DNA from 4 places in the Bradyrhizobium sp. USDA 4506 genome. Region 1 is predicted to be linked to each of the others. Evidence: predicted binding sites of a transcription regulator. Region 1 holds the regulator's gene; each other region holds the start of a gene.

Region 1 (7,170 bases):
GAAACATATTCTTAACCGTCATCGCGGGCGTCTTTTGATCGAGAGCGTGCCGAAGAACGGCGCCACTTTTACCGCCTGTTTTCCCCGGCCGAAGACCCCGTTACCAACTCAAAGCTGAGCGTTTTCAGCCGCTTAGCGTTGTCATCCAACTGTCATCCAACCTTCGTAAAAGCAGCACCGACCGCTCCTAGATGGACCGGCGTGAGCGCGATCGGGCGCATTCGGCGCTTCGCTCACAGGATGGAGACCACCCATGAATTTCATCAAAGCAATCGTCGCAGCCGGCATGATCGCCGCTTCGACGTCGGCCTTCGCTGCCGATATTACCGGCGCGGGCGCGACGTTTCCGTTTCCGATCTATTCGAAGTGGGCTGACGCCTACAAGAAGGAGACCGGCAACGGTCTGAACTACCAGTCGATCGGCTCCGGCGCCGGCATCAAGCAGATCCAGGCCAAGACCGTGACCTTCGGCGCCACCGACGCGCCGCTCAAGCACGAGCAGCTCGAGAAGGACGGCCTCGTCCAGTGGCCGATGGTGATGGGCGCGATCGTCCCGGTCGTGAACCTCGAAGGCATCAAGCCGGGCGACCTGATCCTGTCGGGCGAAGTGCTCGGCGACATCTATCTCGGCAAGATCACCAAGTGGAATGACGCGGCGATCGCCAAGCTCAATCCGAAGCTGCCCCTGCCGGGCGATGCCATCACCGTCGTGCGCCGTTCGGACGGTTCGGGCACCACCTTCAACTTCACCGACTATCTCTCCAAGTCGAACGCCGACTGGAAGTCCAAGGTCGGTTCCGGCACCGCGGTCGAGTGGCCGGTCGGCGTCGGCGCCAAGGGCAACGAAGGCGTTGCCGGCAACATCAGCCAGACCAAGAACGCGATCGGCTATGTCGAGTATGCCTACGCCAAGCAGAACAAGCTGACCTACACCGGGCTGGTCAACAAGGCCGGCAAGACCGTGCAGCCGACCATGGCTGCCTTCCAGGCTGCCGCCTCGAATGCCGACTGGGCCAAGGCTCCCGGCTACTACGTGATCCTGACCGACCAGCCGGGCGAAGCCTCCTGGCCGATCACCGCGGCGACCTTCATCCTGATGCACAAGGACTCGACCGACAAGGCGGCCTCGCAGGAAGCGCTCAAGTTCTTCAAGTACGCCTTCGAGAAGGGCGACAAGGCGGCCGAAGAGCTCGACTACATTCCGATGCCGGACTCGGTCGTCAAGCTGATCGAGAAGACCTGGTCGTCGGACATCAAGAGCTAAGTCCGACGCTGCGACAGGGCCTGTGCCGACAGGATCGCGGCACAGGTTGAGCGACCAAGACCCGGCCTCCATCACCGCGGCGACAAGCGCGGGATCGAGGCCGGGGTTCGCGCCTCAAGGGGCGTGGCTGGAACGACGACGCCCGGCCAAATGCGTCAGTGAAGATCGCTTCGGGGCGTAGCGGTTTGCGTGGCTTTTGCATACTAAAGAGGGGATTGGCGTGGCAGACATGGCTGTTCAGAGCGATGTGATGGAAGCCGCGGGACCTTACGATCGCGCCAAGGCCCTCAGCGCCTTCAAGCTTGGTGACCTCACCTTCTATTGGATCACCCGTATCTCGGCGATCTCGGTTCTGTTGATCCTCGGCGGCATCATCCTGTCGCTGATCGTCGGCGCCTGGCCGGCGATGAAGGAATACGGCTTCGCCTTCCTGTGGACGCAGCGCTGGGCGCCCTCGGCCGATCCGCCGGTGCTCGGCGCGCTCGGCCCGATCTACGGCACGCTGATTACCTCGGTCATCGCGATGCTGATCGCCATTCCGGTCGGCATCGGCATCGCCGTGTTCCTCACCGAGCTCTGCCCGCAAGTGCTGCGCCGCCCGATCGGCATCGCGATCGAGCTGCTCGCCGGCATCCCCTCGATCATCTACGGCATGTGGGGCTTCTTCGTGCTCGGCCCGTTCCTGGCCAACACGTTCCAGCCCTTCATGATCCGGATCTTCGAGGGCGTCCCGGTGCTGGGCGCGGTGTTCGCCGGCCCGCCGTCCTATCTCAGCCTGTTCAACGCTGCGCTGATCCTTGCGATCATGGTGCTGCCCTTCATCACCGCGATCTCGGTCGACGTGTTCAAGACCGTGCCGCCGGTGCTGAAAGAGGCCGCCTACGGCATGGGCTGCACCACCTGGGAAGTCGTTCGCAGCGTCGTGATCCCCTACACCCGCGTCGGCGTGATCGGCGGCATCATGCTGGCGCTCGGCCGCGCCCTCGGCGAGACCATGGCGGTGACCTTCATCATCGGCAACTCGTTCCGGATCTCGTCGTCGATCTTCGCGCCGGGCACCACGATCTCGGCGGCGATCGCCAGCGAATTCGCCGAGAGCGACGGCCTGCACCAGTCCGGCCTGATCCTGCTCGGCCTGCTGCTGTTCGTGCTGACCTTCTTCGTGCTCGCCGGCGCGCGGCTGATGCTGATGCGGCTTGAAAAGAAGGCGGGGAAGTAACGCCATGAACCCGATCTACAAATCCCGCCGCCGCAGCGACATCGTCATCCGCGCACTCTGTGTCGGTGCGGCGCTGTTCGGCGTCACCTGGCTGGCGCTGATCCTGATCACGCTGCTCTATAACGGCCTTGCCGGCCTCAGCGTGCAGCTGTTCACCCAGAACACGCCGCCGCCCGGCTCGACCGAAGGCGGCCTGCTCAACGCCATCGTCGGCTCGGTCATCATGACCGTGATCGGCGTCGGCATCGGCGCGCCGCTTGGCCTGTTCGCCGGCACCTACCTCGCCGAATACGGCAAGCACGACAAGCTGACCTCGGTGATCCGCTTCATCAACGACATCCTGCTCAGCGCGCCCTCGATCATCATCGGCCTGTTCATCTATGGTGCGGTGGTGGTGCCGATGCGCGGCTTCTCAGCGATCGCAGGCAGTCTTGCGCTCGCGGTGATCGTGATCCCGGTCGTGCTGCGTACCACCGAGGACATGCTGCTCTTGGTGCCCAATCCGCTGCGCGAGGCCGCCTCCGCGCTCGGCCTGCCGCGTTCGCTGGTGATCAAGCGGATCGCTTATCGTGCCGCGCGATCGGGTCTGATCACCGGTGTGCTGCTGGCGACCGCCCGCGTCGCCGGCGAGACCGCGCCGCTGCTGTTCACCGCGCTGTCGAACCAGTTCTTCAGCCTGGATCTGACCAAGACGATGGCCAACCTGCCAGTGACCATCAACAACTTCGTGCAGAGCCCCTACGCCTACTGGAAAGAGCTGGCGTGGAGCGGCGCGCTGCTCATCACATTCACCGTGCTCGCGTTGAATATCGGCGCGCGTATCCTTGGTGCCGAAAGGGCCGCAAAATGACCGAGCTTTCCGTCTCCACGACTGCCGCAGGCCACATTCCCCAGGTTCCGCTGCCGGAAGCGCCGCCGAAAGTCACGGTGCGCAACCTCAACTTCTATTACGGCGAGCACCACGCGCTGAAGAACATCAACCTGACGCTCGGCACCAACCGCGTCACGGCGTTCATCGGCCCGTCCGGCTGCGGCAAGTCGACCCTGCTGCGCATCTTCAACCGGATGTACGACCTGTATCCGGGCCAGCGCGCGGTCGGCCAGCTGATGCTGGACCAGACCAACATTCTCGACCCCAAGCTCGACCTCAACTTGCTGCGCGCGCGGGTCGGCATGGTGTTCCAGAAGCCGACGCCGTTCCCGATGACGATCTACGAGAACATCGCCTTCGGCATCCGCCTCTACGAGAAGATCTCGAAGTCCGAGATGGACGACCGGGTCGAGAAGGCGCTGCGCGGCGGCGCGCTGTGGAACGAGGTCAAGGACAAGCTGAACGCCTCCGGCCTGTCGCTCTCCGGCGGCCAGCAGCAGCGCCTGTGCATCGCGCGCACCGTGGCGGTGCGCCCCGAGGTGATCCTGTTCGACGAGCCGTGCTCGGCGCTCGACCCGATCTCGACCGCCAAGGTCGAGGAACTGATCCAGGAGCTCTCCGAGGACTACACGATCGCGATCGTCACCCACAACATGCAGCAGGCGGCGCGCGTCTCCGACAAGACCGCCTTCATGTATCTCGGCGAGCTGATCGAGTTCGACGACACCAACAAGATCTTCACCTCACCGAGCGATCGGCGCACCCAGGACTACATCACCGGCCGGTTCGGTTGACCGGCGCATGATCCGGAAAAGTGGAAACCGGTTTTCCGATCAGGTCATGCTAAAATTCAGGACACGAAGCCATGATCCCCGGGATCATGGTTGAGGGAGACAAGCGATGGCTTCTGAACATACCGCCAAGGCATTCGACAGCGACCTGCAGGAGTTGACCCGCCTGGTCGCCGAGATGGGCGGCCTGGTCGAACGAATGATTACCGAGTCGGTCGACGCGCTGATCCGTCGCGACGTCGCGCTCGGCAAGCGCGTGGTCGCCGCCGACATCGAGATCGACAATCTGCAGCGCAACATCGAAGAGCGCGCGGTGCTGACGATCGCGCGCCGCCAGCCGATGGCGATCGACCTGCGTGAGATCGTCAGCGCGATGCGCGTCGCTACCGATCTCGAGCGGATCGGCGACCTCGCCAAGAACATGGGCAAGCGCGTCGCGGCGCTGGAGAGCGATTTCCAGCCGCTGAAGCTGATCCGCGGCCTCGAGCACATGACCGACCTCGTGCTGTCGCAGGTCAAGTCGGTGCTCGACGCCTATGCCGCGCACGACCTGCCGGCGGCGATGAACGTCTGGAAGGGCGACGAGGAGGTCGATGCGATCTGCACCTCGCTGTTCCGCGAACTGCTCACCTACATGATGGAAGATCCGCGCAACATCTCGTTCTGCATCCATCTGATGTTCTGCGCCAAGAACATCGAGCGGATCGGCGATCACGCCACCAATATCGCCGAGACCGTGTTCTACATGATCGAGGGCCAGCAGATCACCGACAAGCGCCCGAAGGGGGACATGACCACTTTTGCCACCACGGTGCCGGGCAACTGAGGCATGATCGGCAAGCACGGAACCGGCAAGAGCGAAACTGGATGATCCTCGCGACAAATCGTTTCCGCGGGGACTATGCTCAAGGAAGTAAGCGTTTCGGTTTGCGTCTGGGCAACGGATCACCACAGAGAAAGAACTTAGACCGATGAGCGCACGCATTCTGGTAGTCGAAGACGAGGAAGCGCTGACGACGCTGTTGCGCTACAATCTCGATGCGGAAGGCTACGATGTCGAGACGGTGGGGCGCGGCGACGATGCGGATACACGGCTGAAGGAGCGCGTTCCCGACCTCGTGGTGCTGGACTGGATGCTGCCGGGCCTGTCCGGCATCGAACTGTGCCGCCGCCTGCGGGCGCGGCCCGAGACCAAGCAGCTTCCGATCATCATGCTGACCGCGCGCGGCGAGGAAAGCGAGCGCGTGCGCGGGCTTGCCACCGGCGCGGACGATTACATCGTCAAGCCGTTCTCGGTGCCGGAGCTGCTGGCGCGGGTGAAGGGCCTGTTGCGCCGCGCCAGCCCGGAGCGGCTTGCGACCGTGCTGACCTATGGCGACATCGAGCTCGACCGCGAGAAGCGCCGCGTGGCGCGCTCGGGCCGTCCGATCGATCTCGGGCCGACCGAGTATCGCCTGCTCGAATTCTTCCTCGAGCATCCCGGCCGCGTGTTCAGCCGCGAGCAACTGCTCGACAGCGTCTGGGGCCGCGACATCTACATCGATGAGCGCACCGTCGACGTGCATATCGGCCGCTTGCGCAAGCTGCTCAATCCGGGCCGCGAGCAGGATCCGATCCGCACCGTGCGCGGCGCCGGCTACGCGCTCGACGACCGCTTTGCCAAGGCCGAGCCACAGCCGTAACGGCCATGCGGCATTCATAAACCGCAACACGGCGTCGTCCCGGCGAAAGCCGGGACCCATACGCCGCGGCCAGTGCAATCGGCACGCGGCCAGACGGCTTTCTAACAACACGCATTAGTGGTTATGGGTCCCGGCTTTCGCCGGGACGACGCCGGTGGTGTAATGGGCTACGCATCACACAAAAAATCCCCGCTTTCGCGGGGATTTGTTTTTGAGGTCTTCCGTCGTTTTCCCGAGTGCTCACTTGATCTGCGGTTTCGCCGACGGCCGGCGGCGATCGGCGGCGGGCTGGTAGGCGACGCGCGAGTGATGCGCGCAATAGGGCAGGCCGGCGAGCGCCTTGCCGCCGCAGAAGAAGAATTCCGGGCTCGAGGGATCGCCGACCGGCCAATGACAGGTGGCCTCGTTGAGCTCCAGCAGCGAGAGCCGCTGGCTCATCGGCACCACATTGTCGTAGGAGATCGGATCGGGCTCCATCTCGACCTCGAAGGCGTGCGCCAGCGCGGTGTTGCCGCGCGAGACCGGACGCGCCACCCGCATCATGTGCTGGGCCGGGCGAGCCTTGCGCTGCCGCGGCGCGGCCGTGGAGGGTGCCTTGGCGCGGCCGGAGAGGCCGAGCCGATGCACTTTGCCGATCACGGCGTTTCGCGTCACATTGCCAAGTTCCGCCGCGATCTGGCTGGCCGACAGGCCGGACTCCCAGAGTTTCTTCAGCTGCTCGACGCGATCGTCGGACCAGGTCAATACAGTCATCGCATTCTTCCCTTCGCGTAGCGCCGGCCAATCATTGGAGCGGCGCTGCGAGCCAATCTGGACAAATATCCCTGCGGCCAGAATCCCTTAGCCCTCGCCGGGCACGGTGTTGCGCCCGAACGTTTACGCGAGACACAAAGGCTACTTAGAGGGTCCAGTACCGCCGCACGAGATGTCGTACCCGACAGGCCAAACGCTACAATATGGCGTGACTCTGGCGCAAGAGTCCGCGGCCGTGCGTCCACATGTTCCCACACAGTTAAGCATCACGATGAGGCTTTTCCACCGCACCGGAATGCTCCGGATTGCGCTCGTTTCGCATTGCAGGAAGGCCACTTCGTGGCGATTGACACTTACCGACCGCAGCATAGAATGCCCGCCACGTGCCGCCCGCAAAGGCGGCCGTTTTGTTTTCCGAAGCTGGCCGTTGCTGCGCTGGCGTCAAGGCGCAGCGGCAATTGTCGGCTTAAAAACCGTCAGTGATCGCCATGACCAACGCTGCCACGTCGCATCTGCTCCCCGTCTTCGCCAGGGTCGATCTCGGCTTCGAGCGCGGCGAGGGCGCCTGGCTGATCGCAACCAACGGCGAC
Region 2 (7,170 bases), 4.3 Mb from region 1:
TTCTGCAAGTGGAATTTTATTCCGCAGGACGGAATGGAGCCAAACAGATGGGAAGGCGCTCGGAACGGCTTAGCAGGCAGGGAATGCTCGCCAGCGAGACAGGCGATGGCGATGTCATCCAGGTGGTGTCGCGCGCCTTCGATGTGTTGCGGTGCTTCGAGGGACACGAGGCCCGGCTCGGCAATCTCGAGATCTCGAACCGCTGCGGTCTGCCGCGTTCGACGGTGTCGCGGCTGACGCACACGCTGACGCGGATGGGACAGCTGGTCTATCTGCCGCGCGACCAGAAATATCGCATCGGCCCGAGCGCGGTCGCGATGAGCACCACGATGATGAAGGGGCTGCAGCTGCGCAATCTGATCCGGCTGCGCCTGCAGGATGTCGCCGATCAGTTGCCCGGCACGGTGGGCTTCGTCATCCCCGACCGCTTTCACCTGGTCTATCTGGAGTTCGCCCGCGCGGCGAACGCGCTCGGCCTGCATGAGGCCACCGGCAGCCGGATTTCGATGGCGACCACCGCGGCCGGCCACGCCTACACGGCCGCGCTCGATCCCGCGGTCGGCGACGCGCTGATCGCGGAGATGGAGGGCGAGCTGCCCGACAGCGCCAAGATGCTGACGCCGCGCATCGAGGCCAACCGCCGGCATTTGCAGGAGCACGGCTACGTCGTCGCCTGCGGCCTGTGGAGCCCGCATATCAACGGCGTCGCGGTGCCGCTGTGGTCGCCGCAGTATCAGACCTATGTGGTCACCACGATCGGCCTGCTCTCGGCGATGTATGACGAGGCGCGGCTGCATCGCGAGGTCGCGCCGCAAATGGTCGAGCTCGCCGCCGCGCTCGGCAGCCTGCTCGAAGGCGCCGACGGCGACATCTTCAGCAATCGGATCGAGCGCAAGACGCTTCCGGTGACCGCCCATAACAACAACAAAATCATCAAGACGGGAGCAGTGAATGAACTGGAAGCCGGAACTCGACGACCTCGCCCGCCGCGAAGCGTTCGCGCGGGAGATGGGAGGCGTTGACAAGGTCAAGCGGCAACGCGACCAGGGCCGGCTCACGGTTCGTGAGCGCATCGACAAGCTCGTCGACCAGAGCAGCTTCCATGAGGTCGGTGCCATCTCCGGCATCGCCGAATATGACGAGAGCAACGAACTCAAGCACCTGACGCCGGCGAACTGCGTGTTCGGCCGCGCCAGGGTCGACGGCCGCACCGTCGTTGTGGTCGGCGACGACTTCACCGTGCGCGGCGGCTCGGCGGATGCATCGATTTCCGCCAAGCCGTTGATGGCGGAGGAGATGGCGCACGACTTCCGCCTGCCGATCGTTCGCGTGATCGAGGGCTCCGGCGGCGGCGGCTCGGTGAAGACGATCGAGACCAGGGGCGCCGCCAATCTGCCCGGCGGCGTCGGCGGCACGCGCTGGTACTGGTACACGACCGCCAATTTGGCGCGCGTGCCGGTGGTCGGTCTCGGGCTCGGCTCGGTCGCGGGCCTCGGTGCCGCACGGCTTGCCGCCACGCATTACTCGGTGATGACCAAGAGCTCCGCGATGTTCGTCGCCGGCCCGCCGGTGGTGAAGCGCCTGGGGCAGGATCTGACCAAGCAGGAGCTCGGCGGCGCCGACATCCAGACCCGCGCCGGCGCGATCGATCAGGCCGTCGAGACCGAAGAGGAGGCGTTCGACTACGCGCGGCGCTTCCTGTCCTATCTGCCGTCGTCGGTCTACGATCTGCCGCCGACCATTCCCTGCACCGACGATCCGGAGCGTGCCGAGCAATCGCTGCTCAAGGCCGTGCCGCGCAACCGCCGGCAGGTCTACAAGATGCGGCCGATCATCGATGCCGTCGTCGACAAGGGCTCGTTCTTCGAGGTCGGCACCAATTTCGGCCGCCCGATCATCACCGGATTGGCGCGGATCGAGGGCAGGGCGGTGCTGCTGCTCGCCAGCGATCCGTTCCACTATGGCGGCTCGTGGACCGCTGACGCCTGCCAGAAGGTGGTGCGCTGGGTCGACTTCGCCGAGACCTTCCATCTGCCGGTGGTCTATCTGATGGACTGCCCGGGCTTCATGATCGGGCTCGAGGCGGAGAAGACGGCGACCATCCGCCACGGCGTGCGGGCGATGGCGGCGGTCAACCAGAGCACGGTGCCGTGGTGCACCATCATCATCCGCAACGCCTTCGGCGTCGCCGGCGTGGTGCATCAGCCGGCCAACCGCTTCTCGATGCGCTATGCGTGGCCGTCGGCCTATTGGGGCTCGCTGCCGCTCGAAGGCGGTATCGAGGCGGCCTATCGCGCCGAGATCGATGCGGCCGCCGATCCCGCCGCCAAGCTGCGCGAGATCGAGGATCGCCTCAACAAGCTGCGCTCGCCGTTCCGCTCGGCCGAGAAGTTCTGGGTCGAGGAGGTGATCGATCCGCGCAAGACGCGCTCGCTGCTCTGCGAGTTCGCGCGCCTCGCCGAACCGATCCGCAAGGCTGGTCCGCCGAGCAACATGTCGACGCGGCCGTAAGCGGCGCCTCAATCGTCATTGCGAGCGCAGCGAAGCAATCCATATAACCATGTGCTGAGGTATGGATTGCTTCGTCGCTGCGCTCCTCGCAACGACGACACGTATTTACTCCGCTTCGCGATGCACGTCGTGGATCACGATGCCCATGCCGTTCTCGGGCATCTTGATCCATTCGCGCCGCTTCAGCGAGCGCTTGGTGTCCTCGTGCCCGCTCACCCAGTGCTCGCGCATCGAGGTGCCGGAGAATTCGTGATCCTTGGCGTCGCCCTCATAGGCCTTCTGCTGATAGATCAGCTGCAATAGCGTGATGCCCGGCAACCGGGCGTTTGCCTTCTTGAGCTGGCGCTCCTCGTCCGACAGCTGATCGTCGGGGATTTTTCCCAGCGCATTGTGCAGGGCGGTGCGCAGATTGTAGGTCTTGCGATAGACGTCGGTGTTGTAGCGGGTGCGCGACGAATACATGATGTCCTTGTGCCGGGCCATCACGTCCTGGATGTCCCGCGGCAGCGCGCCGCGCGCCGAGAACAGGTCGACCTGGAACACCAGCGAATTCATGTTGTCTTCCTGGTCGAGCAGATGCTGCAGCGGCGTGTTGGACACGATGCCGCCGTCCCAGAAATGATCGGTGCCGACCTTCACCATCGGCAGCGCCGGCGGCAGCGCGCCGCTCGCCATGATGTGCTCGGGAATGATCTCGTCATGGGCATTGTCGAAATAGATGAAGTTGCCGGAGAGCACGTTCACTGCGCCGACCGCGAAGCGTATCTTCTTGGAATTGATGCGGTCGAAATCAACCAGCTCGAGCAAGGACTCGCGCAGCGGCGTGGTGTCGTAGTAGCTGGTGGCGGTGCGCGCGCCGGCCGGGCTGAACCACGGATTGGCCTGGTGCGGGGTGAAGAAGCCGGGTTGTCCGAGCGTGGTCGTCAGCCATGAGCTGGTGAAATTGCGCGCCTTGCGGAAGACGTCGCCGTCCGGAGTGTAGTGCCAGATCTTGCGGCTGGTGATGCGATCCCAGAATGTGTGCAGCCGCTCCAGCCGCTTTTCGGGCGGATTGCCGGCGATGATCGCCGAGTTGATCGCGCCGATCGAGACGCCGCAGACCCAGTCCGGCTCGATGTTGGATTCATGCAGCGCCTGATAGACGCCGGCCTGATAGGCGCCGAGCGCGCCGCCGCCCTGCAGGACCAGGGCCACACGATCGCAGCCTTCTGGACGCCGGCCCGGCGTCGCGTGTTCGATGTCGTCGAAATGCGGGGTTCGCGCGTCCATATCAGACACTCCAGAAATTCGCGGCGAGAATTCAGCGCGCCGATGACGCCGTGATGACAATTGCGGCGGCCGCGCAAGGCGCATCCGGCATGGCTGCCTGCATGGTTAGCATTGGCCCCAGTAGCGCGACGCGGGTCACGACGCGTAACCGCGGTCATGCGCCTGACGGAAATTCCTCACATCGCTGTCAATCTCGGCCGTTAGCTTCCGCGTAAACTTTTCAAACAGGGGTTATTGCGATGCGCAGGGAAGATCTGCTCAAGCTTCCGTCGATGCCGGCCGCCGGCCCGAGCTATCCCGCCGGTCCGTATCGCTTCATCGATCGCGAATTCCTCGTCATCACCTATGAGACCGATCCGGAGTTGATCCGCGCCGGCCTGCCCGAGCCGCTGGAGTCGATCGAGCAGGCGATCGTGCATTACGAATGGATCAAGATGCCCGACAGCTTCGGCTTCGGCAGCTACACCGAGTCCGGCCTCGTGATCCCCGCGCGCCTGCATGGCGAAGAGGTCAACTTCGTCTGCCAGATGTATCTCGACGATGATCCGCCGATCGCGGCCGGCCGCGAGATCTGGGGCTTTCCGAAGAAGTACGCTCATCCCAAGCTCGAGATCGTCAAGGACACGCTGACCGGCACGCTGGAATATGCCGGCCAGCTCGTTGCGATGGGCACGATGGGCTACAAGCACGAGAGCATGGCGGGCAATGGCGACGTCACCCGCGCGACGCTGTCGAAGACGCAAGTTAATCTGAAGATGATCCCCGGCGTCGACGGCCATCTCGAGGTCTGCCAGCTGGTCGCGATCAACTTGACCGACATCGTCGTCAAGGGCTCCTGGATCGGACCCGGCCGGCTTCACCTGGTGCCGCATGTCAATGCACCGGTCGCCGATTTCCCGGTCAAGCGTGTCGTCGGCGCGCACCACTTCCTCGCCGATCTGACGCTGCCGTTCGGCCGCGTCGTGCATGACTACAACAAGGAGGCTGCGGAGGCGGCGCCGACCGGCCTGGCCGCGGAGTAGGGCGGTCGCTGACATAAAACTGTAACAGGCGCGTCCTCCTATGTTGCGTCGAAGGGACGCGCTTGCTCAGCGTTGCGCGTGGGCGAGGTCTTGAACATGTCATTTCGCGCGGTTGCGTTATCGATTGCCTTGGGGGCGGGCCATGCTGGCTGATCCACCTCCCGCTCCGGTCGGGTCGCTGCTGACCCGCGAGGCGGTCCCCGGTCTGGTCTGGGCGTTCCGCCTGCATCACGACGGCCGTGCCGAGGCGCTTCCGATCGATGCGCCGATCGAACCGAGCCATGACGGAAGGCTGTGGCTGCACTTCAACCTGACCGACGTTCGCACCCGGGCATGGCTCGCCAACATGCACATCCCGCAGCTGGCGCGGGACCTGCTGCTGTCGAATGACAATTTCCAGCAGATCCACGTCGTCGACAATTGCGTCTACGGCGTGTTTTCCGATCTGGTGCGGGATATCGACGCCGCGACCCGGGAGACCGGCTTTCTCCGCTTTGCGATGACCGAACGCCTCCTGGTCAGCGGCCGCCATCAGGCGCTGTGCTCCGCCGATGCGACACGCCGCGTGCTCGAGGGCGGCCATCGCGTCGGCAGCGTCGCGGCGCTGCTGGAGAAGATCGTCGACGAGATCGCCGACACCATGGACCGCATGGCCGACAAAATCGGCACCGATATCGATGCGATCGAGGAGCGGGTGCTCGCCGAGGATACCGGATCGGAGCTGCGCAAGAATCTGAGCCGGATGCGCCGCACCTGCGTGCGCCTGCATCGCCAGCTCGCCGGCCTGCGCGTGCTGTTTCACCGGCTCGAGCAGAAGAACACCGACAATCTCAGTCCGGCGCTGCGGCTGCAGGCCGGCAAGCTCGCGCAGCGGCTCGACGGCCTCGACCACGACATCGTGGAACTGCACGAGCGCAGCCGCCTGCTCGAGGAGGAGCTGCGCTTCAAGCTCGAGGAGGAGAGCAACAAGCACCTCCACGCGTTGTCCGTCGTCACCATGATGCTGCTGCCGCCGACGCTCGTCACCGGCATCTTCGGCATGAACACCAAGGGATTGCCGTTGACCGACGTCGACAGCGGGTTCCTGGTCGCGGCCGGCCTTCTGATCGGGTCGGCGCTGCTGGCTTATCTGCTGATGCGGCGGCTCGGCATCGTCAAATAGCGCGAGCGCACCGCGGTATTCCCGATGTGCAGAGTTCTTTCCCGCGCGATGTTGGTGGCCGCGGCCCTCGCGCTCGGCGCGCCGGCGCATGCGGAGGACAAGCCGGCCGCCGACCGGATTGCGGATACGCGGGCTGCGCTCGAGGAGGCCGGCTACCAGTTCAGCCTGACCTATATCGGGGAGGGTTTTGCTAACGTCTCCGGCGGCGTCAGCAATGGCGCGGCCTTTACCGGCCGTCTCGATCTCGGCACCACCATCGACCTCGAGAAGGCGATCGGCTGGACCGGCGCGACCTTCCACGCCAACATGTACCAGATCCACGGCGACGGGCTGTCGCGGAGCTATGTCGGCAACCTGTTCCTGGTGTCCGGCGTCGAGTCGTTGCCGGCGACGAGGCTCTATGAATTCTGGATCGAGCAGAAGCTGCTCGGCGGCAAACTCTCGGTGCGCGTCGGCCAGCAGGGCTCGGACGTCGAGTTCATCGACAGCCAGTACGACGACATCTTCATCAATTCGGCGCTGGGCTGGCCCGGCATTGTCGGCACCATTCTGCCGGCCGGCGGACCGTCGCCGCCACTCGCCGTGCCCGGCATCCGGATCAAGGCCAATCTGTCCGACCGCATCACCGCCTATCTGGCGCTGTTCGACGGTTCGGCTTCGCCGCCGCAGGGGACGGACGATCCGCAGATCTTGAACGCCCACGGGCTGAATTTCCGGGCCAACGATCCGCCGTGGTGGATCGGCCAGCTCAAATACAAGTTCGAGATCGGCGAGAGCCGGCTGCCGGCGACCATCACCGGCGGCGCCTGGTATCACATGGGCTCGTTCGCCGACCAGCGCTTCTCGGCCGACGGGCTGTCGCTCGCCGATCCCGACAGCTCCGGCGACACGCGCTGGCTGCGGCGGGACAACGGCATCTTCATGGTCTACGAGCAGTTGCTTGCGCGCGCCAGGCCGGACGCTGACAAGGGCGTCGCGTTCTTCATGCGCGCCTCGGTCAGCCCATCGGACCGCAACCTGATCAGCACCTATGTCGACGGCGGCTTCCTGTTCACCGGCTTCAGCGAGACATATCCGGACGATCGGTTCGGCATCGCCGCGATCTATGCCAGGATTTCGGACGCCGCGCGTGCGCTCGACCGCGACACCCAGATCTTCACGGGCACGCCGTATCCGATCCGCGACTACGAGGCGATTCTCGAGATC
Region 3 (7,170 bases), 3.9 Mb from region 1:
ATTTGGCCGATGAGTTCATCCTCGAAACCAGCGGATTGACCAAGGAATTCGCGGGTTTCTTCGCCGTTCGCGACGTCGCGTTGAAAGTGCGTCGGGGCAGTATCCATGCGTTGATCGGGCCGAACGGCGCCGGCAAGACGACCTGTTTCAATCTGCTGACCAAATTCCTGAAGCCGTCGGCAGGCCAGATTCGCTACAAGGGCCACGACATCACCGCGATGCCGCCGGCCGACGTGGCGCGCCTCGGGCTGGTCCGCTCGTTTCAGATTTCGGCGGTATTTCCGCATTTGACGGCGCTCGAGAACGTTCGCGTGGCGCTGCAGCGGCAGCACGGTTCGTCGTTCGATTTCTGGCGTTCGAAAAGCGTGCTCGACCGCTTCAATCCGCGCGCCCACGAGCTGCTGAACGACGTCGGCTTGAGCGAATTCGCCAATACGCCGGCGGTCGAGATGCCGTACGGCCGCAAGCGCGCACTTGAAATTGCAACGACGCTCGCGCTCGACCCCGAGATGATGCTGCTCGACGAGCCGATGGCCGGCATGGGCCACGAGGACATCGACAAGATCGCGGCGCTGATCAAGCGGATCTCCGCGAAATACACCATCCTGATGGTCGAACATAACCTCTCGGTGGTGGCCAACCTCTCCGACATCATCACCGTGCTGACGCGCGGGCAGGTGCTGGCGGAGGGCAACTACGCCGACCTCTCCAAGGACGAGCGCGTGAAGGAAGCCTATCTGGGAGCGGGTCATGGCTGAGGCAAAACTGGCGGAGAAGCCCGTCGCTGCGGCCGGCGCCGACGTGCTGACGGTCAAGGATCTGCAGGCCTGGTACGGCGAATCCCACATCCTTCACGGCATCAATTTCAACGTGAAGGCCGGCGAGGTGGTGACGCTGCTCGGCCGCAACGGCGCCGGCAAGACCACCACGTTGAAGTCGGTGATGGGCGTCATCAACAAGCGCTCCGGCTCGATCCGCTTCGACAATCAGGAAATCATCCGCGCTACCTCGGACAAGATCGCGCGGCTCGGCATCGCATTCTGTCCCGAGGAGCGCGGCATTTTCGCCAGCCTCGACGTGCGCGAGAACCTGCTGCTGCCGCCGGTGGTGCGGCCGGGCGGCCTGCCGCTCGACCAGATCTTCACGCTGTTTCCCAACCTGAAGGAGCGCCTCACCAGCCAGGGCACCAAGCTCTCGGGCGGCGAGCAGCAGATGCTGGCGATTGCGCGCATCCTGCGCACCGGCGCGCGCTTCCTGATGCTGGACGAGCCGACCGAAGGGTTGGCGCCGGTCATCATCCAGCAGATCGGGCACACCATTGCGCGCCTGAAGTCGCAGGGCTTCACGATCCTGTTGGTCGAACAGAATTTCCGTTTCGCCTCGACCGTTGCGGACCGCTACTACATTGTCGAGCACGGCAAGGTGATCGACGGCTTCGCGAATTCCGAGCTGTCGGCCAACATGGACAAGCTCCATACCTATCTCGGCGTCTGATATCGCCAGAACCAGAAAATTTAGGACGAGGGAATACGACATGAAGAACAAGATTTCGGCGCTCCTGCTCGGCACCGCGATGGTGCTGTCCGCCGCAAGCGTCGCCTCCGCCCAGGAAAAGCTCGACAAGACGGTCAAGATCGGCGCGCTGTCGGATCAGTCCGGCCTCTACGCCGATCTCGCCGGCCCCGGCTCGACGCTGGCGGCGCAGATGGCGATCGAGGACTCCGGCCTCAAGGCCAAGGGCTGGACCATCGACCTGATCTCCGGCGATCACCAGAACAAGCCCGATATCGGCACCACCATCGCCCGCCAGTGGTTCGACGTCGACAAGGTCGACACCATCGTCGACGTGCCGAATTCCGGCGTCGCGCTCGCGGTCAACAACGTCGTGAAGGAAAAGAACGGCGTCTACATCAATTCGGGCGCCGCGACTTCGGATCTCACCAACGCGCAGTGCTCGCCGAATACCGTGCACTGGACCTACGACACCTACATGCTCGCCCACGCCACCGGCCAGGCGCTGGTGAAGGCGGGCGGGGACACCTGGTTCTTCCTCACCGCGGATTACGCGTTCGGCGCCGCGCTCGAGCGCGACACCACGTCCGTCGTCACCGCCAATGGCGGCAAGGTGGTCGGCGGCGTCAAGCATCCGCTCAACACCGCCGACTTCTCCTCCTTCCTGCTGCAGGCGCAGGCCTCCAAGGCCAAGATCATCGGTCTCGCCAATGCCGGCGGCGACACCACCAACTCGATCAAGCAGGCGGCCGAGTTCGGCATCGTCAAGGGCGGCCAGAAGCTCGCGGCGCTGCTGCTGTTCCTCACCGACGTCAAGGCGATCGGGCTCGAGACCGCGCAGGGCCTCAACTTCACCGAGACGTTCTACTGGGACCTCAACGACAAGACCCGCGCCTTCTCCAAGCGCTTCTCGGAGCGGATGAAGAACAGCGCGCCGCCGACCATGGTGCAGGCCGGCGTCTATGCGGGCCTCATGCATTACTTCAAGGCGCTGGAAGCGCTCGGCGGCAATCCGCATGACGGCGCCAAGGTGGTCGCGAAGATGAAGACGATCCCGACCGACGATCCGTTGTTCGGCAAGGGCGAGGTCGAGGCCAACGGCCGCGTCACCCACGACGCCTACCTGTTCGAAGTGAAGAAGCCCTCGGAGTCCAAGGGACCGTGGGACTTCTACAAGCTGGTCGGCACCGTGCCGGGCAACCAGGCCTTCACGCCGCTCGACAAGAGCACCTGCGCGCTTCTGAAGAAGTGACGATCATGCCCGCCGGCCATGCGCGTGGCCGGCGGGCTTCATCTATCTAGCGAAAGCTCATTCGATGCAGGCTCTCTACGCACAGCTTCTGGTGGGACTGATCAACGGCTCGTTCTACGCGCTGCTCAGTCTGGGGCTCGCCGTCATCTTCGGCATGCTCAACATCATCAATTTCGCGCATGGCGCGCTCTACATGATGGGCGCCTTCGTGGCGTATTTCCTGCTCAACCTGGGCGGCATCAATTACTGGTGGGCGCTGATCATCGCACCCGTCGTGGTCGGCATCTTCGGCATGATCCTCGAGCGGACCATGCTGCAATGGCTGACCGGCCTCGATCATCTCTACGGATTGCTGCTGACCTTCGGCATCGCGCTGATCGTGCAGGGCGTGTTCCAGAACTATTTCGGCTCCTCGGGCCTGCCTTACTCGATCCCCGATCAGCTCAAGGGCGGCGTCAATCTCGGCTTCATGTTCCTGCCGATCTATCGTGGCTGGGTCGTCATCTTCTCGCTCGTGGTGTGCCTTGCGACCTGGTTCCTGATCGAGAAGACGCAGCTCGGCGCCTACCTGCGCGCCGCGACCGAGAACCCGACGCTGGTGCGCGCGTTCGGCATCAACGTGCCGCGCATGATCACGCTGACCTACGGGCTCGGCGTCGGTCTTGCCGCGCTTGCCGGCGTGCTGTCGGCGCCGATCAACCAGGTCCGTCCGCTGATGGGCGCCGATCTCATCATTGTGGTGTTCGCGGTGGTCGTGATCGGCGGCATGGGCTCGATCATGGGCTCGATCATCACCGGATTCGCGCTCGGCGTGATCGAGGGACTGACCAAGTATTTTTATCCCGAGGCCTCCAACACCGTGGTGTTTGTCCTGATGGTGGTGGTGTTGCTGGTGAAGCCAACGGGACTGACGGGACGGGCGGCTTGATATGTCAGCATTGACCGACGATACACTTCCGATCACGCCGCGCGCGATGCGCGACGAGATGATCGTATTCGCCGCGATGGCGCTGCTGCTGGCGATCGTGCCGTGGACGGGGATCTATCCGTTCTTCGTCATGCAGGCGCTGTGCTTCGCGCTGCTCGCCTGCGCCTTCAACCTCCTGATCGGCTATGGCGGCCTGCTGTCGTTCGGCCACGCGATGTTCCTCGGCACCGCCGGCTACGTCTCGGCCCACGCGCTGAAGGTGTGGGGGCTGACGCCGGAGCTCGGCATCCTGGTCGGCACCGCGGCCGCGGCCTTGCTCGGCCTGGTCACCGGCTACATCTCGATCAAGCGGCAGGGCATCTATTTCTCGATGATCACGCTGGCGCTGTCGCAGCTGCTTTACTTCCTCTATTTGCAGGCGCCGTTCACCCATGGTGAAGACGGCATCCAGGGCATTCCGCAAGGCCACCTGCTCGGCATCTTCGATCTCTCGAAGCCGCTGGTGCTTTACTATGTGGTGCTGGTCGGCTTCCTCGCCGGGTTCCTGCTGATCTACCGCACCATCAACTCGCCGTTCGGCGAGGTGCTGAAGTCGATCCGCGAAAACGAGCCGCGGGCGATTTCGCTTGGCTACAAGACCGACCAGTACAAGCTGCTCGCCTTCATCCTGTCGGGCACGCTGGCGGGCTTTGCCGGCTCGCTGAAGGTGTTCGTGGCGCAGAATGCCTCGCTCACCGACGTGCACTGGTCGATGTCCGGTGAAATCGTGCTGATGACGCTGGTCGGCGGTCTCGGCACCATCTTCGGCCCGGTGGTCGGCGCCTTCGTGATCATCGCCATGCAGCAATATCTCGCGGGTTTCGGCCAGTGGGTGACGGTGATCCAGGGCGTGATCTTCGTGGCCTGCGTGCTGCTGTTCCGGCGTGGCCTGGTCGGTGAGCTGGCCCATTTGTTGCGGCGGTCGCTGTAGGGCAGGTCCCGGCGACTTTCGGCCGACATAGCGGTGGACGACCGCCCGCTCGGGCGGTCGATCCCGATGCTTTCCCCGCCAGATGCTCTATGACAGTTCTGTGACAGTCGCTAAAAGGGCTGTCCCGGAATGATGGAACTGAGACATGCTGCGCTGGTTTCGCGCCTTCCTGCCCAAGGAAGAGCGGTTTTTCGACCTGTTCGCCCGACACGCCCGGACCTCCGTGCAATGCGCATTGGCGTTGCAGGACATGCTGAAGGGCGGGGAGGAGACTCCGGTCTTTTGCCAGCGCGTCAATCAGTTCGAGAACGACGCCGATAGCGTCACCCGCGAGGTCCTGACCGCGGTTCGCCGCACCTTCATCACCCCGTTCGATCGTGGCGATATCAAGAACCTGATCACCTCGATGGACGACGCGGTCGACCAGATGCAGGCGACCGCAAAGGCGGTCATGCTGTTCGAGGTGCGCGAGTTCGAGCCGCCGATGCGCGAGATGGGCGGCCTGATCGTCGAATGCGCCAATCTGGTCGGCCGCGCGCTGCCCCTGTTGCAGTCGATCGGCCACAACGTCTCGATGCTGACCCAGATCACCGAGGAACTGACCAAGCTCGAGGGCCGGGTCGACGATCTCCAGGATATCGGGCTCAAGGAGCTGTTCCTGAAGCACCGCGACGCCAACACGATGGACTACATCGTCGGCGCGGAGATCTACGACCATCTCGAGAAAGTGGCCGACCGTTTCGACGACGTCGCCAACGAGATCAACTCGATCGTGATCGAGCAAGTGTAGAGCGGGGCATCACGTGGACGCCACGCTGGGTCTTCCAATTCTGACCATCCTGATCGCGGTCGCGCTGCTGTTCGATTTCCTGAACGGCCTGCACGATGCCGCGAACTCGATCGCGACCATCGTCTCGACCCGCGTGCTGCGGCCGCAGTATGCGGTGTTCTGGGCGGCGTTCTTCAACTTCGTCGCGTTCCTGGTGTTCGGCCTGCACGTTGCCAACACGATCGGCACCGGGATCATCGAGCCGTCGGTGGTGGATGCGACCGTGATCTTCGCAGCATTGGTCGGCGCGATCGTCTGGAACGTGATCACCTGGGCGCTGGGCATTCCGTCGTCGAGCTCGCACGCGCTGATCGGCGGCCTGGTCGGCGCCGGCATGGCGAAGGCGGGGATTTCGGCGGCGGTGTGGAGCGGGCTCTCCAAGACCTTGCTCGCGATCGTGCTGTCGCCGCTGGTCGGCTTCCTGCTGGCGCTGGTGCTGGTCGCGATCGTGTCCTGGCTCTCGGTGCGCTCGACGCCGTTCGCGGTCGATCGCGCATTCCGCATCCTGCAATTCGCCTCGGCGTCGCTCTATTCGCTCGGCCATGGCGGCAACGACGCGCAAAAGACCATGGGCATCATCGCCGTGCTGCTCTATTCGCAGGGCCATCTCGGCGACACCTTCGAAATTCCGTTCTGGGTGGTGCTGGCCTGCCAGGGCGCGATGGCGCTGGGTACCCTGATGGGGGGCTGGCGGATCGTCCGCACCATGGGGCTGCGGATCACCAAGCTGACGCCGATGCAGGGTTTCTGCGCCGAAACCGGCGGCGCCGTGACGCTGTTCATGGCGACCTATCTCGGGGTTCCCGTATCGACCACGCACACCATCACCGGCGCCATCGTCGGCGTCGGCGCCGCACGGCGGCTCTCCGCCGTGCGCTGGAATGTGGCGAGCTCGATCGTCTACGCCTGGGTGATCACGATCCCGGCGTCGGCCGCGGTCGCAGCCGCGAGCTATTGGGCGGTGCAGATTCTGAAGTAGCGTTTTGAGCGAAGTGGAAGCCGGTTCGCGTTAAGAAAACGCGTCTCAAAAAGGAGCAATCAGCCAACCAGCTTCAGCCCGACGATGCCGGCAACGATCAGTCCGATGCTGGCAAGCCGCATCGCGGTCGCGGGTTCGCCGAGCAGGATGATGCCGAGCGCCGCGGTGCCGACCGCGCCGATCTCCCGGTCCAGACCGCATAGGCGGTTCCAATCGGCAGCGTCTTGAGCGCGAGGCCGAGCAGGATGACGCTGCCGGCCATCGCCGCCAGCGTCAGCACCGACGGCACCAGCCGCGAGAAACCTTCGGTATATTTCAGCCCGATCGCCCAGCCGATCTCGAGCAGGCCAGCGGTGAACAGAATGGTCCAAGCCATCACGAACCCTCCAGATAAGGCAGGGTCGTCCCCGCGAACGGTATGGTGAGGAGAAGGTCGTCCTTCCGGTGCCTATATGGGGATGGTGCGGGCGTTCCGCATTGCGACAAAACGCCCTTGATTGCGCCCGTTTTCCCTGCCAAATGCCCCGCCATGTCCGACATTTCAGTTTCAGCCGAATCGCCGTCCCGCTCGCCGCTTTCTGAGGAAGTGGCGCGACGGCGCACCTTTGCGATCATCTCGCACCCGGACGCCGGCAAGACCACGCTGACGGAAAAGCTGCTGCTGTTCGGCGGCGCCATCAACCTTGCGGGCCAGGTCAAG
Region 4 (7,170 bases), 2.7 Mb from region 1:
GACGCGGATGTCGCGCCCCTTCGGCTCGGGCTTGGCGATCTCGAAATCGACGAGCGAATCCGCCGCCTCGATCGGCAGCGATTTTTGGTATCCGACGGCCTTCATGCCTGGTCTCCGTGGTGGGCGATTGCCTGCCGATTAACTGTCGCGCTGGCTTCCATTTGGCAAGTACTGTAAAAACAGGGAACTAGTCCCTGTTTGTATACTATTGGGAAAATACTGGATGAAACGGAAGAATTTCGCGCGCCGGCCGGGCTGCGCGGTCGAGGCGGCGCTCGACCTGATCGACGGCAAGTGGAAGGGCGTGATCCTGTACCACTTGCAGGCCGGCACCCAGCGCTTCGGCGAGTTGCGGCGGCGGATGCCCGGCATCACCCAGCGCATGCTGACCAAGCAGCTGCGCGCGCTCGAGGACGACGGCCTCGTGATCCGCAAGGTCTATGCCGAGGTGCCGCCACGGGTCGAGTACACGCTTTCCGAACTCGGCGAGAGCCTGCGCCCGGTGATCGATATTCTGAAAGCCTGGGGCGAGGGCCATCAGGAGCGGCTGTCCTGCGCGCCGGCGCCGGAGGTTGTTGTGAAGAAGTCGAAGCGCGCGGCCTGAAAGCATGTTCGCGCGACGCGCTCCGCTTCACCTCGCCCCGCGTGCGGGGAGAGGCATAGGCCGCCTACGGCGGCCGTTCTCAAGAACGCCGAAGCGGTGCTTCGGCTATGACGCATCGTCAGATGCGTTCCGGGTGAGGGGGAGCCTCAGCAAGCGCAGCTGCTGCCGAATACGCGGAGAGGGCCCCTCACCCCAACCCTCTCCCCGTAAGAACGGGGAGAGGGAGCGCGGCGCCGTCCTGTCAATATTCGACCGATCTCATTCAGCTAGAAACGCGTGAACCAAACGCTCGATGAAAACGGCCGGAGCGATGCCCCGGCCGTCTATGAGTTGGTCTCAGCTCCGATCAGCTCAGAACGCAACCTGCGTACGCAGCGCGACCGCGTCGAACTTCGAGCCGACGTCCGCAGCCGAGGTCGCCGAGGCCTGCTTGGCGATATCGCCGTGCAGGTAGTTCAGCATGAAGCGGACGTTGTTGTTGACGTACCAGTTCAGCGCGGCGGTGTAGACGGTCTGCCGTCCGCCCGCGATGCCGACCGCCTGCGCGATCTGATCGTTGAGGTCCATCGTGCTGACGCGGCCGGCGATTTCCCAGGCGCCCCAGCCGCCGCCGGCGAGCGAGAATGGATCGTGCGGCTTGATCCCGCTATAGGAGGCCGTCGCCGGATTGTAGGCGTGATTCTCGCCGGTCAGCACGTAGCCGACCTGCGCGTAACCGCCGTCGAACTTCAGGCTCGGCGCGCCGAACGGCGGCAGTCCGGTGTTCGCGGAGCGATCGACATTGAACCAGTAATATTCGCCCTGCGCGATGAACGGGCCATAGGTCGCTGCCGCCTCGACGCCGTACACCTGCGCGCCGGAGACGTTGGCGATCGCACCGGTCGAGATCAGTGTTGTCGGATCGATGCGCAGCTCGGGCCGGTCGCTGAGCGTGAGCGTCTGCGCCTGCGTGAGCTGGTTGCGCGGCGGCTGCACCAGCCATTCCGCATCGGCGCCGATGTGCACCGAATAGTTCTTGCCGCTGATCGGATTGCCGGCGACGCGGATGACGCCGCCATACTGCTCGGACGTGCCGGCCGGCGAGGCGGAGGACGCGGAGTGGATGGCGCCCGACGTCGGTCCGGTGACATAGCCGCCGATCCAGAACTGGTCGTTCCACCAGCGGGTGCCGGCGGCCGAACGGAAGTCACCGGCGGCGATGTTCTGGGCGATGATGCCGACCGAGGCGCGCTCCATGAACAGGATGTCGTTGGAGCTGGTCGCTTCGTCGAGCGTCCACGGCACGTCCATGATGCCGCCTTCGATCGCCATCTTGCCGCCGAACGGCTTGAAGCCGGTGTAGCTCAGATACGCATTCTCGATGCCCGAGGTGCCGCCGCCGGGCAGTGATCCCGGAGCCGCGCCGCCGAAGCCGTCGGACGAGCCGCCGAAATCGTAGATCAGCGAGTAATTCCAGTCGCCGAAGAATTTGCCGACGATGCCGATGCGTGCGCGGCGGACGTTCTCGCCGCTGTCGAGCTTTTGCGGCGAGGTGCCTGCGGTGTTCGGACGATAGTCATAGCCGCCGACATCCCAGTGCACGCGACTCGTGATCGCAACGCAGTTCTGTTCGTCCGCGGTGCAGATCGTCGGCCGGTTGTTCGGCATCGTCACCACGACGCCGGACGGCGCGACCGGGCCCTTCACCGGGATCGCGGCGTTGGCGGTCGCCACCCGCGCGGCCTTGGCATCCGCCGCCTTCGCATTGGCGTTTGCGCTGGCTGCGCTTGCGGTATTGGCGTTGGTCTGCTTCTGCAGTTTGTCGAGCTTCTGCTCGAGCATCTTCAGCTGCTGCTTCAGCAGCGCGATCTCCGCATCGCTGCCGCCTCCGGCCGATTGCGAATAGGCCGGCGAGGCGGCAAGCGCCCCTGCCAGGCCTATGGCGATTGCACTGACTTTTGTTGCACCCATTGTGCACCCCTGTTGTGTTTGAATTCCCCACTCACTCACTGAACGGTCCTAGGAGCGTATCGTGACTGACGCACGACAGTGCTTCCGGGCATCGCAGTTCCGCTTGTGGTCCGCAGGCAACAAGCGGAGCGGCGCAGTGAGATGACAGCCATCATAGAAGCTTGGCGGCGCGCTTCAACGCGGCCGCTGCGGGTTGTGCACCGGTACGGCGGGGGGCCAGTTATCCGGCCGGGCGCCCTTCAATTGCCCGGCGAACACGCCTATATTCCGGCGTTTCCACGAGAGGTGAGAATGCTCCGACCTGTCCGCTTTGCTGCCGTATCCGCTCTGTGCACGTTGGCCTTCATGGGGAATCTTTCCGCAGCCGCGGCCCAGGACCGCCGCGTGCCGTCCTCGCAGGCCGAGCTGCAATTGTCCTATGCGCCGATCGTGCAGCGGGTGCAGCCGGCGGTGGTCAATGTTTACGCCGCCAAGACCGTGCAAAACCGCAATCCATTTCTGGATGACCCGATTTTTCGCCGCTTCTTCGGCGTGCCGGGACAGCAGCCCGAGCAGATGCAGCGCTCGCTCGGCTCCGGCGTGATGGTCGACGGCTCCGGCCTCGTAGTCACAAACAATCACGTGATCGAGGGCGCCGATCAGGTGAAGGTCTCGCTCGCCGACAAGCGCGAATACGAGGCCGAGATCGTGCTGAAGGACAGCCGTACCGACCTCGCGGTGCTGCGCCTGAAGGACACCAACAAGGAGAAGTTCGCGACCCTCGACTTCGCCAATTCCGACCAACTGCAGGTCGGTGACGTCGTGCTCGCGATCGGCAATCCGTTCGGCGTCGGCCAGACCGTGACGCACGGCATCATCTCGGCCCTGGCGCGCACTCAAGTCGGGATCACGGATTATCAATTCTTCATTCAGACCGACGCCGCGATCAATCCCGGCAATTCCGGCGGCGCGCTGGTCGACATGACGGGCCGGCTCGCCGGCATCAACACTGCGATCTTCTCGCGCTCCGGCGGCTCGCAGGGCATCGGCTTTGCGATCCCCGCCAACATGGTGCGCGTCGTGGTGGCCTCCGCCAAGAGCGGCGGCAAGAATGTGAAGCGGCCATGGCTCGGCGCGCGGCTGCAGGCGGTGACGCCGGAGATTGCCGAGACGCTCGGGCTGAAGCTGCCGTCTGGCGCGCTGGTCGCCAACGTCGCGCCGAACAGCCCGGCGGCGAAGGCGGGCCTGAAGCTCTCCGACCTGATCGTCGGGATCGACGGCACGCCGATCGACGATCCCAACGCGTTCGACTACCGCTTCGCGACCCGTCCGCTCGGCGGCAACGCGGAGATCGAGGTGCAGCGCGCCGGCAAGCCGGTGAAGCTCACCATACCGCTGGAGACCGCGCCCGACACCAACCGCGACGAGATCGTGCTGACCGCGCGCTCGCCGTTCCAGGGCGCGAGGGTCGCCAACATCTCGCCGGCGCTGGCCGACGAACTGCATCTCGACGCCGGTGCCGAGGGCGTGGTGGTGACTGATCTCGCCGGTGACGGCACCGCGGCCAATGTCGGCTTCCAGAAGGGCGACATCATCCTCGCGGTCAACAACGAGAAGATCGTGCGGACCAGCGACCTCGAGAAGGCATCGAAGACGGGGACGCGGGTCTGGCGCATCACGCTGGTGCGCGGCGGCCAGCAGATCAACGTGACGCTCGGCGGATGAGCCCCAAGCAACCGCGAGAGGCCGGCAACCTCTTTGCTGCGGCGGGGATGGAGCAGGACGCGCCGCACCCGCTGCCGGACCGGCTGCGTCCGCGCACGCTGGCCGATGTCGTCGGCCAGGATCACATCCTCGGCCCTGACGGCGCGCTGACGCGGATGCTGGAGACGCGCACGCTGGGCTCGCTGGTGTTCTGGGGACCGCCCGGCACCGGCAAGACCACGGTGGCGCGGCTTCTGGCCGACGCCACCGAGCTGCATTTCGAGCAGATCTCCGCGGTGTTCTCCGGCGTCGCCGATCTCAAGAAGGCGTTCGATGCCGCGCGTGCCCGCCGCGAGACCGGCAAGGGCACGCTGCTGTTCGTCGACGAGGTGCATCGTTTCAATCGCGCGCAGCAGGATTCCTTCCTGCCCGTGATGGAGGACGGCACGGTGGTGCTGGTCGGCGCCACCACGGAGAACCCGTCCTTCGAGCTCAACGCGGCGCTTCTGTCGCGCGCCCGCGTGCTGGTGTTTCACTCGCTCGATACGGCGGCGATCGAGAAACTGTTCGCCAATGCCGAGAAGATCGAGGGCAAGCCGCTGCCGCTCGATGCCGAAGCCCGCGCCGTGCTGGTGCGGATGGCCGATGGCGATGGCCGCGCCTCGCTGACATTGGCCGAAGAGGTCTGGCGCGCCGCCCGCAAGGGCGAGGTGTTCAACGCCGAGCAGTTGCAGGCCATCCTGCAACGCCGGGCGCCGATCTACGACAAATCGGCCGACGGCCATTACAATCTGATCTCGGCGCTGCACAAGTCAGTGCGCGGCTCCGATCCGGATGCGGCGCTGTATTATCTCGCGCGCATGTTCGATGCCGGCGAGGATCCGCTGTTCCTGGCGCGGCGCGTGGTGCGCATGGCGGTCGAAGATATCGGCCTTGCCGATCCGCAGGCACTGGCGGTGTGCAACGCCGCCAAGGATGCTTACGATTTCCTCGGCTCGCCGGAGGGTGAACTCGCGATCGCGCAGGCCGTGGTCTATCTCGCCACCGCGCCGAAATCGAACGCGGTCTACACCGCGTTTGGTGCTGCGATGCAGACCGCAAAGCAGGGCGGCTCGCTGCTGCCGCCGAAGCACATTTTGAATTCGCCGACCAAGCTGATGAAGTCGGAGGGCTACGGCTCCGGCTATCAATATGATCACGACATGCCGGACGCATTCTCCGGCCAGGACTATTTCCCGGAAGCGCTGGGCCGCCAGACCTTCTACGATCCGCCCGACCGCGGCTTCGAACGCGAGATCCGCAAGCGGCTGGATTACTGGCAGCGGCTGCGCAAGGAACGGGGCGGGAGCTAGGGCAAGACGAGATTGGGCCGTGGCCGCGAATAACGCACGTTCCCGTTTCCACCTGCGGCGTGAAAGCGTCAGTTGCGGAGGCTCGCCAATGCCATATGCAACACCTTCAGGCGAGGAATACTTACGTAAGTTCGGAATATTAGAAATATATTCCTGATTTGCCCGACGTGTCAAGTTGCTTGGTGCCACGCCGATCGCCGCCGGCTCCTTTGCATGGGGTTGTTCTCGATATTTTGCCAGCGCCCGCTGCAACGGCCCATAACCTCATATTGCGCTGGCGCGTCACTTGACGCTCTTCACGAACTCCAAAATCTCGTCCGTCAGCCGCGTGTCCGGCGTGTTGATCGCATAGACCTCCGACATGTGGCTGTGCTGCGGCAGCATGAAGCTGCGGGCGCAGCCGCTCGGCCGCTTGCAGCTGGCCTGCTTCATGAGCTCGAACTGCTCGACGAAGCGCGGCGGATCGAGCTCGGCCGCGGTGATTAGGAACGGGATCGGGCTCGCGACCAGCCCTTGCAGCGAGGAGCGTTCGGCATAGCGCGAGGGATCGGAGCCGTAATAGGCGAGCTCTGCGTCACCGGCCGGCGAGGCCGTCAGATCATAGATGCCCGACACCATGATCGCGCCGGCAAGCCCGCCGCCCTTCACCTTGTGGAATTCGCCATGGGAGACATAGCTCGCGACATGGATCGCGCCGGCCGATTGGCCCATCAGGAAGATGCGCCTGGGCTCGCCGCCGCGGGAGGCGATGTTTTCCGCAACCCACTGCACGATCGCACCGATGTCCTCCGGGCCTGCCGGCCACGGAAAGGCCGGCGCCAGGCGATAGGTGGCATTGACGCCGACGAAGCCGTTCTTCACCGCCCACAGCATGATGTTGTCGTAGAACGGGCTGCCGGGCGCGCGCTTGTTGCCGGCAATGAGTCCGCCGCCATGGATGTAGATCAGCACGGGCCGTGCCGGCGCCGCCGTCTCCGGCGTGAACACGTCGAGCAGATGGCGGTCGGCGGAGCCGTATTTGAGGTCGCGCTCGACCTTGACGCCCTGATAGGGCTCCTTCTGTTGCAGCGGCGCGTAGAGTGCAGCGGTCTTGGGTGGGTCGATGACGCGGCCGAGTTCCAGGAGCTTCCAGGCCAGATCTTCCGGCATCGCGGCTTCGGGCATCGGGCTTTGCTGGGCGAGCGCAGGGTCCGTGAGCATCAGGGCCGCCGCCAAAGCCGATATCGCCAGTCTCATTCCAGGGCCCCCGTCGATTGCCGTATGCGGCCGAACATGGCCGATGTTGCACCGGATTCACACCGATTTCGCCGTGACGATTCGCGGCATTTGCGCTAGGCACAATGCAGGTCTGGAGCCGAAAAATCACCATGAGCCGCCGCATCAAGAGAACTACATCGCCGGGCGACCGCGCCAAAGGGCGCGACAAGGGCCGCGACCGGGACCGCGCCGGCGATCGTGGTAAGGATCGTGGCAAGAGCGGATCGGCGGAGCGCACCCGCAAGCCGGACGATCGCAAGTTCGGTGAGCGCAAGTCTGGAGAGCGTCCGTTCGCGCATCGTGCGGCCGGAAAGCCGCCGCGCT

The links. The regulator PhoB, encoded in region 1, activates phosphate uptake and scavenging genes when phosphate is short. The targets are predictions, from matches to a motif close to TGTCATNNANCTGTCAT.
Region 2: ACVIHF_RS10925 (acetoacetate decarboxylase) is a predicted target of PhoB. The motif match lies at 3,823-3,839, and genes of this name have one in related genera.
Region 3: ACVIHF_RS12700 (DUF47 domain-containing protein) is a predicted target of PhoB. The motif match lies at 4,752-4,768, and genes of this name have one in related genera.
Region 4: ACVIHF_RS18565 (OprO/OprP family phosphate-selective porin) is a predicted target of PhoB. The motif match lies at 2,616-2,632, and genes of this name have one in related genera.

The regions. Positions count from the first base shown of each region.
Region 1 covers NZ_JBSSBM010000002.1:6,190,110-6,197,279, reverse strand. The annotation lists gene ACVIHF_RS31435 (ATP-binding protein) at 1-118, shown strand, start outside; gene pstS (phosphate ABC transporter substrate-binding protein PstS) at 254-1,264, shown strand; gene pstC (phosphate ABC transporter permease subunit PstC) at 1,494-2,483, shown strand; gene pstA (phosphate ABC transporter permease PstA) at 2,488-3,333, shown strand; gene pstB (phosphate ABC transporter ATP-binding protein PstB) at 3,330-4,148, shown strand; gene phoU (phosphate signaling complex protein PhoU) at 4,255-4,971, shown strand; gene phoB (phosphate regulon transcriptional regulator PhoB) at 5,117-5,827, shown strand; gene ACVIHF_RS31400 (GcrA family cell cycle regulator) at 6,068-6,580, opposite strand; gene ACVIHF_RS31395 (acetylornithine transaminase) at 7,069-7,170, shown strand, end outside.
Region 2 covers NZ_JBSSBM010000002.1:1,865,665-1,872,834, forward strand. The annotation lists gene ACVIHF_RS10910 (IclR family transcriptional regulator) at 48-1,022, shown strand; gene ACVIHF_RS10915 (acyl-CoA carboxylase subunit beta) at 952-2,511, shown strand; gene ACVIHF_RS10920 (patatin-like phospholipase family protein) at 2,617-3,780, opposite strand; gene ACVIHF_RS10925 (acetoacetate decarboxylase) at 4,020-4,802, shown strand; gene ACVIHF_RS10930 (transporter) at 4,945-5,964, shown strand; gene ACVIHF_RS10935 (carbohydrate porin) at 6,013-7,170, shown strand, end outside.
Region 3 covers NZ_JBSSBM010000002.1:2,258,840-2,266,009, forward strand. The annotation lists gene ACVIHF_RS12675 (ABC transporter ATP-binding protein) at 3-758, shown strand; gene ACVIHF_RS12680 (ABC transporter ATP-binding protein) at 751-1,494, shown strand; gene ACVIHF_RS12685 (ABC transporter substrate-binding protein) at 1,535-2,764, shown strand; gene ACVIHF_RS12690 (branched-chain amino acid ABC transporter permease) at 2,829-3,692, shown strand; gene ACVIHF_RS12695 (branched-chain amino acid ABC transporter permease) at 3,694-4,662, shown strand; gene ACVIHF_RS12700 (DUF47 domain-containing protein) at 4,808-5,452, shown strand; gene ACVIHF_RS12705 (inorganic phosphate transporter) at 5,466-6,470, shown strand; partial or broken gene sugE (quaternary ammonium compound efflux SMR transporter SugE) at 6,530-6,846, opposite strand; gene ACVIHF_RS12715 (peptide chain release factor 3) at 7,000-7,170, shown strand, end outside.
Region 4 covers NZ_JBSSBM010000002.1:3,455,721-3,462,890, reverse strand. The annotation lists gene ACVIHF_RS18575 (zinc-binding alcohol dehydrogenase family protein) at 1-105, opposite strand, end outside; gene ACVIHF_RS18570 (winged helix-turn-helix transcriptional regulator) at 224-604, shown strand; gene ACVIHF_RS18565 (OprO/OprP family phosphate-selective porin) at 956-2,554, opposite strand; gene ACVIHF_RS18560 (DegQ family serine endoprotease) at 2,900-4,258, shown strand; gene ACVIHF_RS18555 (replication-associated recombination protein A) at 4,255-5,589, shown strand; gene ACVIHF_RS18550 (alpha/beta hydrolase) at 5,872-6,789, opposite strand; gene ACVIHF_RS18545 (RluA family pseudouridine synthase) at 6,957-7,170, shown strand, end outside.